One region of the Serratia sp. Res13-Sevr-LER1-36-b genome, then DNA from elsewhere that is predicted to be linked to it. Evidence: predicted binding sites of a transcription regulator. Region 1 holds the regulator's gene; each other region holds the start of a gene.
The links. Region 1 encodes sigma-54, which starts transcription at its own class of promoters, with help from an activator protein. Its sites were predicted from a motif close to GTTGGCACANNTTTCGCTNT; they were not measured.

Region 1 (6,484 bases):
TCAGCAAGGCGATGCGCATGATCCCGCGGATTGAAGTGGGCACCTTGTGGATCAACATGCACACCTTCCTCGATCCGGCGTTGCCGTTCGGTGGGGTGAAATCGTCGGGGATGGGCAGAGAGTTCGGCAGTGCGTTTATCGAACATTATACCGAGTTGAAATCGGTGATGATGAGATATTGACAGCTAGACGGGCGCAGCTTGCAGCGCCCTACAATAGTGAGGTTATTTGTCGGGGGATCAGTCTTCGTCGAAGCCTGAGTTGAACAGCTCAATCACTGCTGCCAGCGCTTGTTCTTCCTGCGGCCCGGTAGCTTCAATTTCGATCTGGCGGCCCTGGGCGGAATCCAGCATCAGCAGCGCAATTACGCTGCTGGCTTCCGCTTCGGTGCCGCTGTCATTACGCAGCAGCACTTCGGCGTCAAAACTCTGCACCAGTTCAAACAGTTTCATCGCCGGGCGTGCATGCATGCCCAGCTTGTTCTTGATCTCAACCGTCTGCTTGACCGTCATTGTTGTTTACGCTTTTCCAGTGTGCGGTGACGTGATTGCACGTTCTTGCCGCGTGAACGGAAATAATCTGCCAACTGTTCAGCCACGTACACCGAACGGTGCTTACCGCCGGTACAGCCTATGGCGACGGTCAGATAGCTGCGGTTGTTGGTCTCCAGCATCGGCAGCCACTGTTCCAGATAGCTACGAGTCTGGTAGATGAAGTTGTGCACTTCGGTGTGGCGATCGAGGAACGAGGCCACGGGCTTATCCAGGCCGGTCATCGGGCGCAGTTTAGGGTCCCAGTGCGGGTTGGGCAGGAAACGGACGTCGAACACGTAATCGGCATCAATAGGAATGCCGTGCTTGAAACCGAAGGATTCGAACACCATTGTCAGTTCGCGTTCGCGCTTGCCCAGCAGACGGGTACGCAGCATTTCTGCCAGTTCGTGCACCGACATTTCCGAGGTATCGATGATCAGATCGGCACGGGAACGCAGCGGTTCCAGCAGATCGCTTTCTTCATCGATCGCACTTTCCAGCGACAGGTTCTTGGCAGACAGAGGATGCAGGCGACGGGTGTCGCTGTAGCGGCGGATCAGAGTGTTGCGATCGGCATCAAGGAACAGCAGCTGCGGCGTGAAGCTCTCCGGCAGTTGGGTCATTGCATATTCAAACACTTCCGGCGATTCCGGCATGTTACGGACGTCGATGCTTACCGCAGCGGAGCTATTACGTTCGGCCAGCGTCTGGGCCAGCTGTGGCAACAACACCACGGGCAGGTTATCAACGCAGTAAAAACCCATGTCTTCCAACGCCCGCAAGGCGACGGATTTCCCCGAACCGGAACGGCCGCTGACAATCATCAGCACCATGTGGTAACTCCCCTGGCATCTCAATGGCGCTCATCGCCACCGTTAGGATCTAGTATCCGGGCCACGGCCCGGATATATCGTAAGTAAAACAGTAGCGTTTTCATGGCGGAAAGTCACGCCAGCCGCTGGTTACTCGGTGATGATCTGATACAGCTCTTCGTCGCTCAGCGCTGCGCGCAGGCGGCGGCACACGGTTTTGTCGGCCAGCCGTTTGGCGACCAGCGACAGCGTATGCAAGTGAGTTTTACATTGATCGGCCGGTACCAGCAAGGCGAACAGCAGATCGACCGGTTGATTATCAATGGCATCAAAGGCGATAGGTTGCTCAAGGCGGATAAACACGCCAACGGCCCGCAAAGTGTCCTCTTCCAGTTTGCCGTGTGGGATCGCGATACCGTTGCCGATACCGGTACTGCCCATACGTTCCCGGGTGAGTACTGCGTCAAACACCACCTGCGAAGGTAGGTTAAGCTGCTTGGCCGCCAGCTCGCTGATAATTTCCAAAGCCCGTTTCTTGCTGGTGCAGTGTACCGAGCTTCTGGTGCACTCGATGTTTAACACCGAGCTTAATTGCATTATTTCGTTGTTCATCTCATCTTCACTTAAAACCGCGTCCTGTCGCTTTATTGCAAGCCTGCTTTACCATTGGAAAGTAGGCTTGCGCTGATAACCTTCATGAAACGGTTTTTCGCCTGTTTAACCCTGATGGCTTATCGGCGCATACCCATACAGGTGCTGCGCCGAGGGTTGCCGTGTAGCCAATGCGACTACGATATGGGCCATTACGCATTGCATAACGGCTCAGAATGTCAGTGTTGCTTTAGTTTGTCTTTATGTTTGTTCAATTGACGCGCCAGTTTGTCGATCAGGCAGTCAATTGCGGCATACATATCTTCTTTTTCCGAGGTGGCGTGCAACTCGCCCCCATTCACATGCACCGTTGCTTCCGCAATCTGCTGCACTTTTTCCACACTGAGTACGACATATACCTGGTTAATGCGGTCAAAATACTGCTCGAGTTTGGCAAACTTGGTGTTGACGAACTCACGCATTGGTTCGGTGATTTCGACGTGGTGTCCGGTAATGTTGAGCTGCATAATGTCTTCCTTCTCTATAGAGGTCAAACCAACTGTTTACGCTGGTTGGACGGCGGGATGGACAAAGACTCTCGGTACTTGGCAACGGTGCGCCGCGCCACCATGATCCCCTGATCGGAAAGCATCGTGGTCAGCTTGCTGTCGCTAAGCGGTTTGGCAGGGTTTTCCGCCGCGATCAATTTCTTCACTAATGCCCGGATCGCCGTAGAGGAGGCTTCGCCACCGCTGTCGGTATTCACATGGCTTGAGAAGAAATACTTCAATTCGAAAATACCACGCGGGCTGTGCAGGAACTTCTGCGTCGTCACGCGTGAGATTGTCGATTCATGCATTTCCACGGCCTGGGCGATATCCGCCAGCACCATGGGCTTCATAAATTCTGCACCCTGTTCAAAGAACGCCTCCTGCTGTTCGACAATACAGCGGGTCACCTTGAGCAGCGTGTCGTTCCGGCTTTCCAGGCTCTTGATCAGCCACTTCGCTTCTTGCAAATTGCTGCGGATATACTGGCCGTCGGCATCGTTGCGCACCGTGTTGCCCAGTGCCGCATATTGCTGATTGATTTTCAGCCGTGGGATGCTGTCTGCATTAAGCTCCACCACCCACTTATCTTGCACCTTGCGTACCAACACGTCCGGGATCACATACTCGGATTCACCGGTATTGATCGACTGCCCAGGGCGCGGATCGAGTGAGTGGATCAACACCATCGCTTCTTTCAGTGTATCTTCTTTTAAGCGAGTTGTTCGCATCAGGCTGCGAAAGTCGTGGTTAGCCAGCAAATCCAGATGCTCGCTGACGATCAGGCGGGCTTCCGCCAGATAGGGCGTGTCTTTGGCGTATTGGGAAAGTTGGATCAACAGGCAGTCACGCAGATCGCGAGCAGCGACGCCGACCGGATCAAAACGCTGTACGCGCTTCAATACCGCTTCGACCTCGTCCATCGTCACATTATCGTCACCCATACTCTCCAGAATGTCTTCCAGCGGTACGGTGAGATAGCCGGTGTCATCGACGGCGTCGACGATCGAGGTGGCGATGGCGGCATCGGTGTCAGAGAACGGCGTCAGATCCACTTGCCACATCAGATAGTCCTGCAGCGTTTGCGTGGTTTCGCCCTGATAGACCGGAAGTTCGTCATCGCCATAGTCGGTACCGGTGCCAGAAGGGGTACCGGCGGTATAGATCTCATCCCAGGTGGCATCAAGAGGCAGCTCTTCGGGCATGTCCTTCTGTTCCAACGCTTCACGGGTGTCTAGCCCTTCGGTCTCGACGCTTTCTTTGGTGTCGATCTCTTCGTGCTGGTCTTCTGTCTGTTCAAGCAGCGGGTTGCTCTCTAGTGCCAGTTGGATCTCCTGCTGGAGCTCAAGCGTGGACAGCTGCAACAGGCGGATTGCCTGCTGAAGTTGGGGGGTCATGGCCAGTTGCTGGCTGAGCCTGAGTTGCAAACCTTGCTTCATAATCTTCTGCTACTTCCGTTAACGGCGGCCTGTTGGCCTGCCGCTGGAACCTACAGGCGGAACTCTTCGCCCAGATAAACGCGTTTGACCTGCTCATCGGCCAGGATGGCGTCCGGCGTGCCGTGGGCAATCAGCTTACCCTGGCTGACGATATAGGCACGTTCGCACACGTCCAGCGTCTCGCGCACGTTATGATCGGTGATCAGCACTCCAAGGCCGCTGTCACGCAGGTGTTCGATGATTTTCTTGATATCGATAACGGAAATCGGGTCAACCCCGGCGAAAGGTTCATCCAGCAGGATAAATTTCGGGTTGGCGGCCAACGCACGGGCAATCTCCACGCGGCGGCGTTCACCACCGGAAAGCGATTGGCCCAGGTTGTCACGCAGGTGGGAGATATGAAACTCTTCCAGCAGCTCGATAGCCCGATCGTTGCGCTGCTCACTGGTGAGATCGTTGCGGATCTCCAGCACCGCCATCAGGTTGTCGTAAACACTCAGGCGGCGGAAGATAGAGGCTTCCTGCGGCAGGTAACCGATACCGCGGCGTGCGCGTGCGTGCAGCGGCAGGATACTGATATCTTCGTCATCGATCACGATGCGCCCGGCGTCGCGCTGAACGATGCCGACCACCATGTAGAAAGTGGTGGTCTTACCGGCACCGTTTGGCCCCAGCAGGCCGACGATCTCGCCAGATTTCACTTTCAGGCTCACGTCTTCAACGACTTTGCGGCCTTTGTAGGCTTTCGCCAGGTTTTCTGCGATGAGTGTTGCCATAAGTAATTAGTTACTCTTCTTTTGACCGTTTTTGTCTTGCAACTGTGATGGCACCAGAACCGTGGTCACGCGTTTGCCTTTATCGCTGAACGCCTGCATCTGCTGCTGTGGCACCAGATAGGTAATACGGTCACCTTTCACGTTGCTATCGAGCTGTTCCAAATAGGCGTTGCCGGTGAGGGTGATCAGCTGCGTCGCGACGTCGTAACGCACTTTCTGCGCATGGCCTTTCACCGGCTTGCCGTTGTCCTGCATCTGGTAGAAGGTTACCGGATTGCCGAACGCTTCAATATAGGTTTTGTTCTGATCGCCACCCGGGCGCGTGACCACGACCTTGTCGGCCTTGATCTCGATGGTGCCCTGCTTGATCACCACGTTGTCGGTAAAGGTGCTGACGTTGCTCTGCATATCCAGCGACTGTTTCAGCGAGTCGATACTTACCGGTTGGTCAGAGTCGGATTTCAACGCCAATGCGGGGGAGCTGGCGGTCAAAACGAGGCTGACGATCAACAGATTACGGAGTTGGCTTTTGGTTCTGAATTTCATAGTTGGTCTTGACCTTATCAATCAGCTCAGCGGTTTTGTTCCGCAGATTGCCACGCATTTTCATGCCGTTAGAGGTGAAATTCGTGCCGAACAGGGTCACTTCATCATCAGAAGAAACGTCCTGGGTGACCAGATTAATCTGGGCATTATCGGTTTTAATTTTTTCCAGCTGTGAGGTGGTTGTCAAACTGTTCACCTCCACGTGGCCGTACAGATACAGCATGCGGTTTTTGGTCAGCTTGGCGCGATCGGCGCGTATTGACCAGGTGGCCACGGCATGCTCATCAAACAGCGTCATCACCGGCTGGGTGAACCAGCTTAACTCATCGGCGGTGTAATATTTAACCTCTTCTGCCACCAGCTTGTAGCTTAGCTGCCCGGCCGGATTGTATACCACTGTTACGGTATGCTGGCTCTGATAGGTCGGGTCTTGGTTGTTGACCGGTACCGAATTGTCGTCATCGCTGAAATCGGCCATGTTCCAGCCAATCAGCGCCAGCGCGATCACGGTCAGCAAAATGGTGATCCAAAGTTTGGTTTTACTCATATTGACAGCCCTTTGGCGTCCTCCAGCTTGTTTTGTGCCAGCAGGATCAGGTCGCACAACTCGCGTACCGCACCACGGCCACCGTTGATACGGGTGACATAATGGGCGCGAGGTAACAATAATGGATGCGCATCGGCCACCGCGACGGCCAGACCGACTTCGGCCATGACCGGCCAGTCGATCAGATCGTCGCCGATGTAGGCAATTTCATCTGGCATCAGGGACAGTTTATCCAACAGTTCACGGAAGGCCAAAAGCTTATCGGACTGCCCTTGATACAGATGGGTGATATCCAACGTTTTTGCCCGGTCTTCCAGCAGTTTGGCCGAACGCCCGGTGATGATGGCCACCTCGATACCCGAGGTTTTCAGGCAGCGGATGCCGTAGCCGTCACGGACGTTGAAGGCTTTCAGCTCTTCACCGTTATTGCCCATGTAGATCAGGCCGTCTGACAGCACGCCGTCGACATCACAAATCAACAGACGGATTTTCCCGGCGCGGGCCATGACTTCTTCAGCTACCGGCCCGTAACAGGTTTCAACCAGACTCATGCAGTTGGTTCCTTTCATTAAACGACGCCAGCGCGCAGCATGTCATGCATATGTACCACACCCAGCAATTGGTCGCCATCGGCAACCAGCACGGCGGTGATATGGCGTTGCTGCATCAGATTGAGCGCATCGACCGCCAGC
Region 2 (6,484 bases), on a different contig from region 1:
AGCAGCGACAGCACGCCACCGGCGACATAAATCACCAAAGCCCAAAGCAGTAGAGTGAGAGAGTCCATGTTTATTTCTGCCCCCTGACGAGAGAAGGAGAGGATGGCCAGCCGATCGCGACCTGGCCGGCTCGCGCCAAACGCCGGGCCTGCGCTTCCTGCTCAAGCTGCTGTTCATCGACGATATGCAAGGCATTGGTTGGGCAGATGCGTACGCATTCAGGCCCATCGGCGAGGAACGCGCAGAGATCGCACTTCACCGCCACCGTTTTAATCCCGGCATTCCAGGACAGATAGGGCGATTGGCTTGCGGGACTGGTTGGCACGTCGGGCAACAGTTCTGCCGGGACGTACTGTTCAAACATCGACGGGATATTGACCGGCCCACTGCCCGCAGGCGTGATTGCACCGAACGGGCAGGCCAGGCCACACAGCTTGCAGCCAATGCACAGGGTCTCGTTCAGCTCGATGGCGTGCTCGCCGTGCGTGATGGCATTGACCGGGCAAACGCGCGCGCAAGGGGCGTCTTCACATTGGCGGCAAAGCATCGGTGCCGTTTGCTCTCCGACGCGCGTCACCGTCAGTCTGGGATGCGACTGTAGCCCTTCAGCCTTATGCACCTCGGTGCAGGCGGCCATGCAGGTGTTGCAGCCGATACAGTGCTGAGGCTCCGCAATAACAAAGCGGTTCATGGCCGTTCCTCCAACAGAAAGCGATTCACGCTCACATTGCCAACGACAGTGGGGTGAGTGCGGCGCGGCGGCGTTTTTCCGCATTCATTTTTTGCAGCAGCTGTTGGTCTACGCAGTGCAGCGCATCGGTGGGGCAAAACTCCATACAGGCCGGGCCGTTGGCTCGCCCGGAGCAGAGATCGCACTTGTGCGCTTCTGCTTTCTCGGCGGCGGGGAACATCAAGGCATTGCCATGGTGGGGTACCGGGCGGGTGATCACTTCCATCACCCCATATGGGCAAGCCATGACGCAGGCTTTACAGCCGATGCAGCGTTCCTGCGTGACCTTGACCATGCCGTCGCTCTGGCTGATGGCCCCGTTGGGGCAAACGCTGGCGCAGGGGGCATCATCACACTGACGACACAGCACCACGGTGCTGACATTGCCGCCTTTCAGCAGATGCAGGCGAGGCGTGAAGTTGGCGGCATCCAGCGCCGAGACATCCTGGTTTTGGCTATGTGCCACTACGCAGGCGATCTCACAAGTGCGGCAGCCGATGCATTTTTGCGGATCGGCCATGATAAACCTGTTCATCAGTCACTCCTGGTTACCTTCCATCGTTAAACCCCAGGCGGCGAGCCTTTGAGTCTGTGCTGCCGTTAGCTATACATAAAACGTGCCAAACGTAATAAACACATACGAAACAAATGGTTGGGTTTTCATTGGCCGCATATGAACGGCTGATTGGCATAAACGACGACGCGGGAGGGGATATTCGTCACATTCAGCCCGGATTGGCGTCGTCACTTCGTCATTTTTGACGAAATCGGTAGCAAAAATGACGGTTTGGCCCTCACCCCAGCCCTCTCCCACAGGGAGAGGGAGCTGATAGCCCCTACTCTGTTGGGAGAAGGGCTGTCATATCAGCAACCTCGATCGCCTCTTTTAGCAAAGGTGAGTCAGCCGGTGTTTATGAAGGATCACTATACTTTCAGCCCAACTCGATCGGTCCCCTCTCCTTGGGGAGAGGGGCCAAGACATCACCTTGGCACCGTAATTGCACTAACTGAAGCTTCGGCCATTCATCACCGAACAACGGAGGACAGATGCATGAAATAACCCTGTGCCATCATGCGATGGAAATCATGCAGCAACACGCCCGGCAAAATCATGCCCGGCGCATTACCGCCGTCTGGTTTGAGATTGGCGCATTTTCCTGCGTGGAAGCGGAGTCCCTACGGTTCTGCTTCGATATGGTTTGCCGTGGCACCTTGGCCGAAGGCTGTGAGTTACATCTGCTCGAACAACAGGCCCAGTGCTGGTGTCACGACTGCCGGGCGGATATGCAACTGCTGGTTCCCCAGGTCTTGGTCTGCCCGCAATGCGGCGGGCGCAACCTGCGGGTGCAGGCGGATGACGGCTTGCAACTCAAGCGCCTGGAAATTGAATAACCAAGAGGAAAAAGCATGTGTATAGGCATTCCCGGTAAGATTGTGGCGCTGGACGAAAACCAACCCCAGCACGCCTGGGTCGACGTCTGCGGTGTGCAACGAGAAGTGAATATTGCCCTGGTGTGCCAGGACGATGAACCGCCAGAAGCGCTAATCGGTAGCTGGGTGCTGATCCATGTAGGCTTTGCCATGAGCCGCCTGGATGAGCACGAAGCACAGGAAACCTTGTCGGCGCTGCAAGCTATGGGGGAAGTGGAGCAGGACGTCGCGCTGTTCCTGGCAGGCGAAGGTGGCCAGGAACGGCGATAAATTGTGCTATCCCCGGCAAATGACATTCCTGTTGCGGTGTTTTGTTGATCCGGTCGGGAGAAATTACCATTAACAAACCTTACTCTTTGTGAGGATGTTCGCTGGCAATAATCTTCGTGACTCAGACAAGTGATAAACCATGTCGACTGTACGCTTAGAACAACAAGACCTGCTCGAAATTACCCGCATGCTGCTCGGGCAGCATAATTTCATCGATCTGCTACTGCAATTGCGTCAGGTGTTGCGGCGCCTGCAACTGGCCGACAGCGTCGCGTTGGTGCTATTTGATCCCCATAGCGAACGGGTGAGTTTTCACGGGCTGGATCACGCGCAGCAGCCGGTAAACTATCAGGACGAAACGCTGCTGGCGAATGGCCCGGTGAGCCGCTTTCAACACAGCTCGTTACCCCAACGCTGGCAGGCCGATGAGCTGCACGATCGCTATCCGCAAATCCGCGTCCTGAAGTTGCATCCTCCCTTCAACCAATACTGTTTGATGCCGCTACATGCGGGGGGGCGGCCGCTCGGTGGCTGTGAATTACTGCGTAGCGGAAACGAGCCGTTCAGCGATGCCAGCCTGGTGCAGTTGCAAACGCTGATGGAGCTGGTGGCACTGGCCACGCAGCAGATTGTTTTGCTGGAAAACGCGCAAGGGCTACAGCACCAACTGCGTCATGAGCTGGATGACTATCGCATCTTGGTGGATGTCACCAATGCGGTGCTGTCAAAGCTGGATCTGGATGACGTAATGGGGGAGATCTCGGAGAAAATTCACCACTTTTTCAACAGTGACGCCATCAGCATCGTGTTACGCAGTAATCACGCCGAGCAGCTCACCATCTACTCTACCCACTATCTGAACAATAACGCCGCCGAACGCCAGCAGTACAACGTGGCGCTGGCAGGCACCTTAACCGAACGGGTGATGAGCAGCGGCGAAATGCTGCTGTTGAACCTGAAAAATGCCGAGCAGCTTTCCGGCTATGAACGTCGGCTGTTTGATATATCACAGGGCAGGATCGAGGCATTGTGCGTATTGCCACTGATATTCGGCCAAAAGAAGCTGGGCGTGCTGAAGCTGGCGCAATGCCAGGCGGATGGCTTCAACGCGGCCAACTTGCGGGTGCTGCAACAGATTGCAGAACGTATTGCTATCGCGGTGGATAACGCGCTGGCCTGCCAGGAGATCAACCGGCTTAAAGAGAGCCTGGTGCATGAGAACCTGTATCTGACCGAGCAGATCAACGTCAATCATCCCGATCTGAGCGAGATTGTTGGGCGCAGCGCGGGGATGTCTTCGGTACTCAAACAGGTCGAAATTGTGGCTAAAAGCGACTGTTCGGTGCTGATCCTCGGGGAAACGGGCACCGGCAAGGAGCTGATAGCACGAGCGATCCATAATCTGAGCGAACGGCGTGACCAGCGCATGGTGAAAATGAACTGTGCGGTAATGCCTGCGGGTTTGTTGGAAAGCGACCTGTTTGGCCATGAAAAAGGCTCGTTTACCGGGGCTTCCACGCAACGCATGGGCCGCTTTGAGCTGGCGGAGAAGGGGACACTGTTCCTGGATGAAGTGGGGGAGATCCCCATTGAGCTGCAACCCAAGCTGCTGCGGGTGTTACAGGAGCGGGAGTTTGAGCGAGTCGGTGGCAACAAACCGATCTCTGTTGATATCCGTCTGATCGCCGCCACCAACCGGGATTTGCAACAGATGGTGGCCGATCGTGAGTTTCGCAGCGATCTGTTCTATCGCCTGAACGTGTTTCCTATCGTCATTCCACCGCTGCGCGAACGGCCTGAGGATATCCCCCAGTTGGTGAAGTTCCTGACCCATAAAATCGCTCGCCGCATGAAACGCACCATCGACAGTATCCCGGCGCAAACGCTGCGGTTATTAAGCCAGATGCCATGGCCGGGCAACGTGCGTGAACTGGAGAACGTGATTGAGCGGGCGGTATTGCTGACGCGTGGCTCGGTGCTCGAGCTGCCGCTACCTGAATTGCAGTATTCGCAACCCGCAGTGGTGCTCTCGGCGCCAGCCATGGAAACGGTATCGCCGGAGGAGGATGAGCGCCAACGGGTGCTACGTGTGCTGAGAGAAACCAACGGCGTAGTCGCCGGGCCACGTGGGGCAGCACAGCGCCTTGGGCTAAAACGGACAACGCTGCTATCGCGGATGAAAAAGTGGGGGATTTCGGTGAATTGATTGGCATAACGTCCTGTTTTTGGTCTTTTTATTACTCCCAACTTTTCGAAGCTGTACGGGCTAATTTCGCGCTCCATTCAGCTCCCTCTCCCTGTGGGGATCGAGTTCGTTGATTTTCTGCGTAATGTCCTGTCTTTAGTCTTTTTATCACTCCCAACTTTTCGAAGCTGTACGGGCTAACTTCGCGCTCCATGCAGCACCCTCTCCCTGTGGGAGAGGGTTGGGGTGAGGGGATTAATTAATTTATTCAAATGGTTAGTGAAAATTACTTACGCGCATCCAGCAGTTGGGCTGCGTTTTCGGTGGTCACCACGGTCCATGGCACCGAGTAGCGTTTAGCCGTGCCGTTATCCCACTGCATCTGGCCTGCATACTGCTTCCAGATATCCGACTGTGGCTGATAGCTGTCGCCTTGTACCGCACGCAGCGCTACATCGATAGAACCCTGCATCTGGGCATGAGCATCTTGCAGAATCGACACCATCTCACCGGCCTGCACGGCACGAATGGCATCGGAGACGCCGTCGACCCCGGCAATCGCAAAGTCTTTCACGTTCAGATTGGCACCCTTGATGGCTTCAATCGCCCCCAAGGCCATTTCGTCGTTTTGCGCGATGACGCCGTTAATCTGGCCACGGTGTTTCTGCAACCAGTTTTCCATCAGCGGCAGTGCCTCGGCACGTGACCAGTTGGCCGTCTTGCGCTCCAGCACCTTGATTTTGCCTGGACCACATTCGGCAATAGCCTTGTCGTTGCCTTGCCCACGCTGGATCTCGCCGCTGCCGCCTTTTGGCCCTTCGATAATCACCACGTTGCCCTGGCAGTTCATTTTTTGCAGCACCGCTTTGGCTTCCAGATATCCGCCGAGCACGTCGTCAGAGACCACTTCAGAGGTCATCTGATCGGTATTCAAACGGGCATTGGTGACTACCACCGGGATCTTGGCCTTGTTGGCCATGGTCACTACATCGATGTTGGCCTCGTAATCCATCGGGTTAATGATGATGGCATCAGTTTTGGTCTGAATGGCGGTTTCTGCCTGATTGTTCTGCACCATCGGGTCGTAGCGGCCATCGTAAACGGTGAGCTGCACGTTGCCGTTTTTAACCTCAGGATGCTCTTTCGCCGCCTTTTCCATCAGTTGGACAAACTCGGCCTTCATGCCGTACATCAGCACGGCGATTTTCACCGGGGCGGCCTGGGCCAGCGTTGAGGTCCCCAGCAGCAGGCCGGAGGTGAGCAACGCAATTTTGGTCATCTTGTTCATGGTGACTCCTGGTTATAGGGTTTTGTTGTTATGAGGTAAGTTAGTCACGCTGTTGTTTGCGTGACGGGTCGAGCAACACGGCGACAACAATCAATGCGCCCTTGATGATCTGCTGGTAATAGGACTGCACACCGAGCAAATCGAGGCCGTTATTCATCACGCCGATAATCAATACGCCGAACAGGGTGCCAACCAAGGTGCCGACGCCGCCAGCCATGCTGGTGCCGCCAATGACCACGGCGGCAATGGCGTCCAGCTCGTAGGCGCTACCGGCGTTGGTTTGCGCGGAGCCGGTACGGGCCGTCAGGATCAAACCGGCGATCCCCGCCAGGGCAGCACACAGGGTGTAGACCAATACCTTGATTTGGATCACGCTGATGCCGGAGGTGCGGGCGCTCTTCTGGTTGCCCCCCACGGCATACACATGGCGGCCGAAGATGGTCTTATTGAGCAGGATCCAGGCGAGCACAAACAGGGCGGTGAAAATAATCACCGGCACCGGGATGCCCAGCACATAGCCATTGCCTAACCAGCGGAAATCGTTGTTGAGTTGGGAAACCGGGTTACCGTCGGTCGTCAG
Region 3 (6,484 bases), on a different contig from region 1:
ACAATGTAGCAGTTGAGCGCAGGGGTAATTTGTAGCACGTTAGGTCCCCTCTCCCTTTGGGAGAGGGTTAGGGTGAGGGGTATTACTTACTCCATCCCTAATTCTTTCAGCTTACGCGTTAAGGTATTCCGGCCCCATCCCAACAGGCGGGCAGCTTCCTGCTTGTGCCCCTGGGTATGCCGTAGCGCGGTAGTGAGCAAGGTGCGCTCCATTTCCGGCTGAGCTTCGGACAACAGGTTTTGATGACCGGAACGTAACGCCCGGTCGGCCCACTGTGCCAACAACGTGGCCCAACTGTCCGGCAAGCCGTGGCTACTGGCTTGCGGCGCGGCGGTTTCAAACAGTTCCGAGGGCAGATCCTGGATCAGCACTTCTTGTCCGGCGGCCATCACGGTCAGCCAGCGGCAGGTGTTTTCCAACTGGCGTACGTTGCCCGGCCACGGCAGGCGAGTGAGGGCGGTTTCGGTTTCCGGATGCAGGTTCTTCGCCTCCACACCCAACTCTTTCGCGGCCACCTGTAGGAAATAGCGCGCCAGGCGCGGAATATCCTCACGGCGTTCGCGCAGCGGCGGCAGATGTACGCGGATCACGTTCAGGCGGTGGAACAGATCCTCACGGAATTTACCCTCTTGGACGCGCAACTCCAGGTTCTGGTGGGTAGCGGCAATAATACGCACATCTACCTTCACCGGCGCATAGCCACCCACACGATAGAACTGGCCGTCCGCCAACACCCGCAGCAAGCGGGTTTGCACATCCAGCGGCATATCCCCGATTTCATCCAGGAACAGCGTGCCACCGTCGGCCTGTTCAAAACGGCCCTGGCGGATCTGATTAGCGCCGGTAAATGCCCCTTTCTCATGGCCGAACAGTTCAGATTCGATCAGGTCTTTGGGGATCGCGGCCATGTTCAGGGCGATAAATGGTGATTTGACGCGCGGGCTGTGGCGATGCAGCGCATGGGCAACCAGCTCTTTCCCTGTTCCCGACTCCCCGTTGATCAGCACGCTGATGGAGGAACGCGACAGACGCCCAATAATGCGGAATACATCCTGCATCGCCGGGGCCTCACCAATAATATCGGCGACGGGATCGTTGGCGGGTTGGTTGCGAGCGGGTTGCTGCTGCTCTTGATAGTGGCTGATGGCACGCTCTACCAGCGCGACGGCCTCGTCAATATCAAAGGGTTTTGGCAGGTAATCGAACGCCCCTTGTTGATAGGCGCTAACCGCCGCGTCCAGATCCGAATGCGCCGTCATTATGATGACCGGGAGCATCGGGTGACGCTGTTTGATCTGCTTGAGCAGCGCCAGGCCATCCATACCCGGCATGCGGATATCTGACAGCAGCACGTCGGGAGTTTGCGTGGCCAATGCTTCCAACACGGCATTGCCGCTGTCGAAGGTGACGCTGTTCACCCCGGCTCCGGTGAGCGCACGTTCGAGCACCCAGCGGATGGAGCTATCGTCATCGACGATCCAGACTATCCCTCGTTGCATAGCACAAACCTCACTGGCGAATAGGCAGGAAAACCGAGAATTCGGTGTGACCTGGCCAACTGTTGAATTCAATTTTTCCGCAATGCTGATCGATTAGATTACGGGCGATGGATAACCCCAGGCCGGTACCGCCTTCGCGGCCGCTGACCATCGGGTAGAACAGAGTGTCTTGTAACAGGGCCGGTACGCCCGGGCCGTCATCCTCAACATCGATCCGTGCCGCCAGCCGGTAGCGGGTGCCGTGCAGGGTGATCTGAAACGCGGTACGCGTGCGCAGCGTGATGGTGCCACCGGTTTCGCTCAGCGCCTGCAGCGCGTTGCGGGTGATATTGAGCAACACCTGCTCGATTTGATCGGGATCGTGCGCCAGTTCCGGCAGACTTGGGTCGTAATCACGCACCAGCGTGACGTTATCGGGTTTCTCCAACGACACCAGTTGGAAGACCCGTTCCGCTACCTGATGGATACTCTGGGTAATATGTTGGCCGGGGCGCTGTGGCCCTAGCAGGCGATCTACCAGATTACGCAGCCGATCGGCCTGTTCGATGATCACCTTGGTGTATTCCGTCAGCGAAGGGTCTGGCAAAGCTTTCGCCAGCAACTGCGCGGCACCCCGCAAACCGCCGAGCGGATTTTTGATTTCATGGGCCAAGCCACGCACCAGATCGCGAGCCGCAACCTGTTGAGCGTGCTGTAACTGCTCCTGGCTGAGGCGACGCTGATTGTCCATTGGGGCCAGCTCAAGCAGAATAAAGCCTTCAGGCAGCGCCTGAGCGGTCAGGGAGAGGATATGGGCGCGGCTGTCGACCACCAGGGTCACTTCGTTATCGGTAAAGCCCTGGCCGGCATGCAGGCTTTCGCGCATCAGATCGATATTCAGCGAAAAATAACCGAGTAAATCGGGCAGCGGTGTACCGAAAAGTTTACGAGAACTCTGTGCCAGCAGCTGTTGCGCCGCCGGATTGGCGTAGTGGATCGCCAGTGTGTCATCCAACAGCAAAATGCTGTTGATGAGAGAATTGAGGATCTGCCCAGCATCGGGCAGCTTGCCGGTTGCCATACAGCAGTCTCCTGCACCTTTTTAGTGCATCCATCCTACTCCATCCGCAACCATCACGGTATGAAATAGTTTTGCAGAACATACGGTGGAGAAAAAAGCCCATCCGAAGATGGGCTAAAAGTTTCCACGGCAACAAAAAAACGGCTTAGATAAATAGCGAGCGATGCGCCATCCGTAGACAGCGCGGGTAAGGCTTAAACGCTATGACTTAAACGCTGTAGTACAGTTCGAACTCAACCGGGTGTGGCGTCATGCGCACGCGATCCATCTCTTCTTTACGCAATTCGATGTAGGCATCGATCGCGTCGTCAGTGAATACGCCACCGCGGGTCAGGAATTCACGGTCTTCGTTCAGTGCGGCCATTGCTTCATCCAGTGAGCCAGCTACTTTTGGAATCTCAGCTTCTTCTTCCGGCGGCAGGTCATACAGGTTTTTATCCATGGCATCGCCAGGGTGGATCTTGTTGATCACGCCATCCAGGCCAGCCATCAGCAGCGCGGCGAAGCACAGGTATGGGTTAGCCGCTGGGTCCGGGAAGCGGGCTTCGATACGGCGCGCTTTCGGGCTGGCAACCACTGGGATACGGATAGACGCAGAGCGGTTACGGGCAGAGTAAGCCAGCATAACCGGCGCTTCATAGCCTGGGACCAGACGCTTGTATGAGTTGGTAGTCGGGTTGGCCAGGGCGTTGATCGCTTTAGCGTGTTTGATGATGCCGCCAATGTAGAACAGCGCCATTTCAGACAGGCCGCCGTACTTGTCGCCAGCGAACAGGTTGGTACCGTTCTTGGACAGTGACATGTGGCAGTGCATACCTGAGCCGTTATCGCCGAACATCGGTTTTGGCATGAAGGTCGCGGTTTTGCCAAATGCGTGAGCCACGTTGTGAACCACGTATTTGTAGATTTGGATTTCGTCGGCTTTCTTGGTCATGGTGTTGAAGCGGGTAGCCACTTCGTTCTGACCGGCGGTTGCCACTTCGTGGTGGTGAGCTTCAACCACCAGGCCCATTTCTTCCATGGTCAGACACATGGTAGAACGGATGTCCTGTGAAGAGTCGACCGGTGGTACTGGGAAGTAACCGCCTTTTACCGCTGGACGGTGGCCTTTGTTGCCGCCTTCGTATTTGGTGCTGGTGTTCCAGGCGCCCTCGATGTCATCAATGCTGACATGGGAACCACGGATGCTGCTGCCAAAGCGCACGTCGTCAAACAGGAAGAACTCAGGTTCTGGCCCGAACAGCACGGTATCGGCGATGCCGGAAGAGCGCAGGAAGTCTTCAGCACGTTTGGAGATCGAACGTGGGTCACGATCGTAGCCCTGCATGGTGCCTGGCTCGAGGATGTCACAACGAATGATCAGGGTAGATTCTTCGAAGAACGGATCCAGAACCGCCGTGCTGGCGTCTGGCATCAGTACCATGTCAGATTCGTTGATGCCCTTCCAACCACCGATTGAGGAGCCGTCAAACATTTTACCTTCTTCGAAGAAGTCGGCATTTACCTGATGAGCAGGGATGGTGACGTGTTGTTCTTTACCCTTGGTGTCAGTGAAACGCAGGTCTACGAATTTCACTTCATGCTCATTCAGCATCGTCAAAACGTGTTCAGCGGACATACTTAACTCTCCCGGATTTATCGTTGTCATCGTCGTGGAACGAATCTGTGTGATGGCCTGTTTTTGCCCTGTGTAGACTAAAGCGAAAACTGTGCCAACTTTATAAAAGCGAAAAAATCGCCGGTTTGTGCGGGTTTTGCTCTTTGCCAGTATGCACCATTAGCGATGCAATGCACTATGGTGGTGCAAATAACCTGGGGTGGGGCACTGGAATGGTGCAAATCATCATCGATTGCTGCTTTTTGCACCGTGAAAGGGATCACAAACTAGCCTGTACACAGTTGTTTATAAGAGAGTGTTGTGATCTTGTTTAGTACCTCGCTTAATACGTGTACAATAGCGCGCTATTTCTAATGCCTGAGGCAAAGCTGTGATCGAAAATTTGCGTAACATCGCCATTATTGCCCACGTTGACCATGGTAAGACCACCCTGGTTGACAAGTTGCTGCAACAATCCGGTACTTTCGGAGAGCGTTCAGAAGCGACAGAACGCGTAATGGACTCCAACGATTTGGAGAAAGAGCGTGGGATTACCATCCTCGCAAAAAACACCGCCATTAATTGGAAAGACTACCGCATCAACATCGTAGACACCCCAGGACACGCCGATTTCGGCGGCGAGGTAGAGCGCGTGATGTCAATGGTCGACTCGGTGCTGCTGGTTGTGGATGCAATGGATGGCCCAATGCCGCAAACCCGTTTCGTGACCAAGAAAGCGTTTGCTAATGGTCTGAAACCGATCGTGGTAATCAACAAGGTTGACCGCCCTGGCGCGCGTCCTGACTGGGTTGTGGATCAGGTCTTCGACCTGTTCGTTAACCTGGACGCTACCGACGAACAGCTCGACTTCCCAATCATCTATGCATCCGCATTGATGGGTATCGCGGGTCTGGACCATAACGATATGGCCGAAGACATGACTCCGCTGTACCAGGCGATTGTCGATCACGTCTCTGCGCCGCAGGTTGAGCTGGAAGCACCTTTCCAGATGCAGATCTCGCAGCTGGACTACAACAACTACGTGGGCGTTATCGGCATCGGCCGTATCAAGCGTGGTAAAGTCAAGCCTAACCAGCAGATCACCCTGATCGACAGCGAAGGCAAAACCCGTAACGGTAAAATCGGTAAAGTGCTGACCCATATGGGTCTGGAACGTATCGAAGCCACCGTTGCCGAAGCGGGCGACATCGTTGCCATCACCGGCCTGGGCGAGCTGAACATCTCTGACACCATTTGTGATGTGAACGCGGTTGAAGCGTTGCCAGCACTGTCGGTTGATGAACCTACCGTAAGCATGTTCTTTAACGTCAATACCTCACCGTTCTGTGGTAAAGAAGGCAAGTTCGTGACTTCACGCCAAATCCTTGAGCGTCTGAACAAGGAACTGGTACACAACGTGGCGTTGCGCGTTGAAGAAACCGAAGATGCTGATGCATTCCGTGTTTCAGGCCGTGGTGAACTTCACCTGTCGGTTCTGATCGAAAACATGCGTCGTGAAGGTTTTGAACTGGCGGTTTCCCGTCCGAAAGTTATCTTCCGTGAAATCGATGGCCGCAAGCAAGAGCCGTTCGAGAACGTGACGCTGGACATCGAAGAACAGCACCAGGGTTCTGTGATGCAGGCGATGGGTGAGCGTAAAGCTGACCTGAAAAACATGGATCCAGATGGCAAGGGCCGTGTGCGTCTTGACTACGTGATCCCAAGCCGTGGCCTGATCGGTTTCCGTAACGAATTCATGACCATGACTTCTGGTACCGGTCTGCTGTACTCCACCTTCAGCCACTACGACGATGTGCGTCCGGGCGAAGTGGGCCAGCGTCAGAACGGCGTGCTGATCTCTAACGGCCAGGGCAAAGCGGTAGCGTTCGCTCTGTACGGTCTGCAAGATCGCGGTAAGCTGTTCCTGGGCCACGGTGCTGAAGTGTATGAAGGCCAGATCATCGGTATTCACTCACGTTCTAACGACCTGACCGTGAACTGCCTGACCGGTAAGAAACTGACCAACATGCGTGCATCGGGTACCGATGAAGCGACTACCCTGGTTCCGGCCATCAAAATGTCTCTGGAGCAAGCTCTGGAATTCATCGATGATGACGAACTGGTAGAAGTCACGCCAATCTCGATCCGTATCCGTAAGCGTCACCTGACGGAAAACGATCGTAAGCGTGCCAACCGCGGTCCTAAAGAAGCTTAATTCGCCGATTTAATCCGCAATACTTAGGGCGTGTCACAGCGCCCTGAGTTTTTTCCTCTGTCTTTCCCCCTTTCTGCGGCGCGCCATGCGCTTTTCACACTGCTCCCTGTTCA

Region 2: hypA (hydrogenase maturation nickel metallochaperone HypA) is a predicted target of sigma-54. The motif match lies at 1,716-1,735, and genes of this name have one in related genera.
Region 3: glnA (glutamate--ammonia ligase) is a predicted target of sigma-54. The motif match lies at 4,257-4,276, and genes of this name have one in related genera.

Annotation. Positions count from the first base shown of each region.
Region 1 is NZ_JADACK010000019.1:26,407-32,890, reverse strand. Features, by position in the region: gene IMQ33_RS13465 (aldehyde dehydrogenase family protein) at 1-182, shown strand, start outside; gene npr (PTS phosphocarrier protein NPr) at 240-512, opposite strand; gene rapZ (RNase adapter RapZ) at 509-1,366, opposite strand; gene ptsN (PTS IIA-like nitrogen regulatory protein PtsN) at 1,496-1,957, opposite strand; gene hpf (ribosome hibernation promoting factor) at 2,176-2,463, opposite strand; gene rpoN (RNA polymerase factor sigma-54) at 2,487-3,923, opposite strand; gene lptB (LPS export ABC transporter ATP-binding protein) at 3,974-4,699, opposite strand; gene lptA (lipopolysaccharide ABC transporter substrate-binding protein LptA) at 4,706-5,245, opposite strand; gene lptC (LPS export ABC transporter periplasmic protein LptC) at 5,214-5,792, opposite strand; gene kdsC (3-deoxy-manno-octulosonate-8-phosphatase KdsC) at 5,789-6,343, opposite strand; gene kdsD (arabinose-5-phosphate isomerase KdsD) at 6,361-6,484, opposite strand, start outside.
Region 2 is NZ_JADACK010000005.1:324,928-331,411, forward strand. Features, by position in the region: gene hyfB (hydrogenase 4 subunit B) at 1-68, opposite strand, end outside; gene IMQ33_RS02560 (4Fe-4S dicluster domain-containing protein) at 71-691, opposite strand; gene hydN (electron transport protein HydN) at 723-1,265, opposite strand; gene hypA (hydrogenase maturation nickel metallochaperone HypA) at 1,778-2,122, shown strand; gene hybG (hydrogenase maturation factor HybG) at 2,138-2,431, shown strand; gene flhA (formate hydrogenlyase transcriptional activator FlhA) at 2,571-4,637, shown strand; gene IMQ33_RS02585 (substrate-binding domain-containing protein) at 4,903-5,895, opposite strand; gene IMQ33_RS02590 (ABC transporter permease) at 5,945-6,484, opposite strand, start outside.
Region 3 is NZ_JADACK010000013.1:12,362-18,845, forward strand. Features, by position in the region: gene glnG (nitrogen regulation protein NR(I)) at 87-1,499, opposite strand; gene glnL (nitrogen regulation protein NR(II)) at 1,510-2,559, opposite strand; gene glnA (glutamate--ammonia ligase) at 2,768-4,177, opposite strand; gene typA (ribosome-dependent GTPase TypA) at 4,548-6,371, shown strand.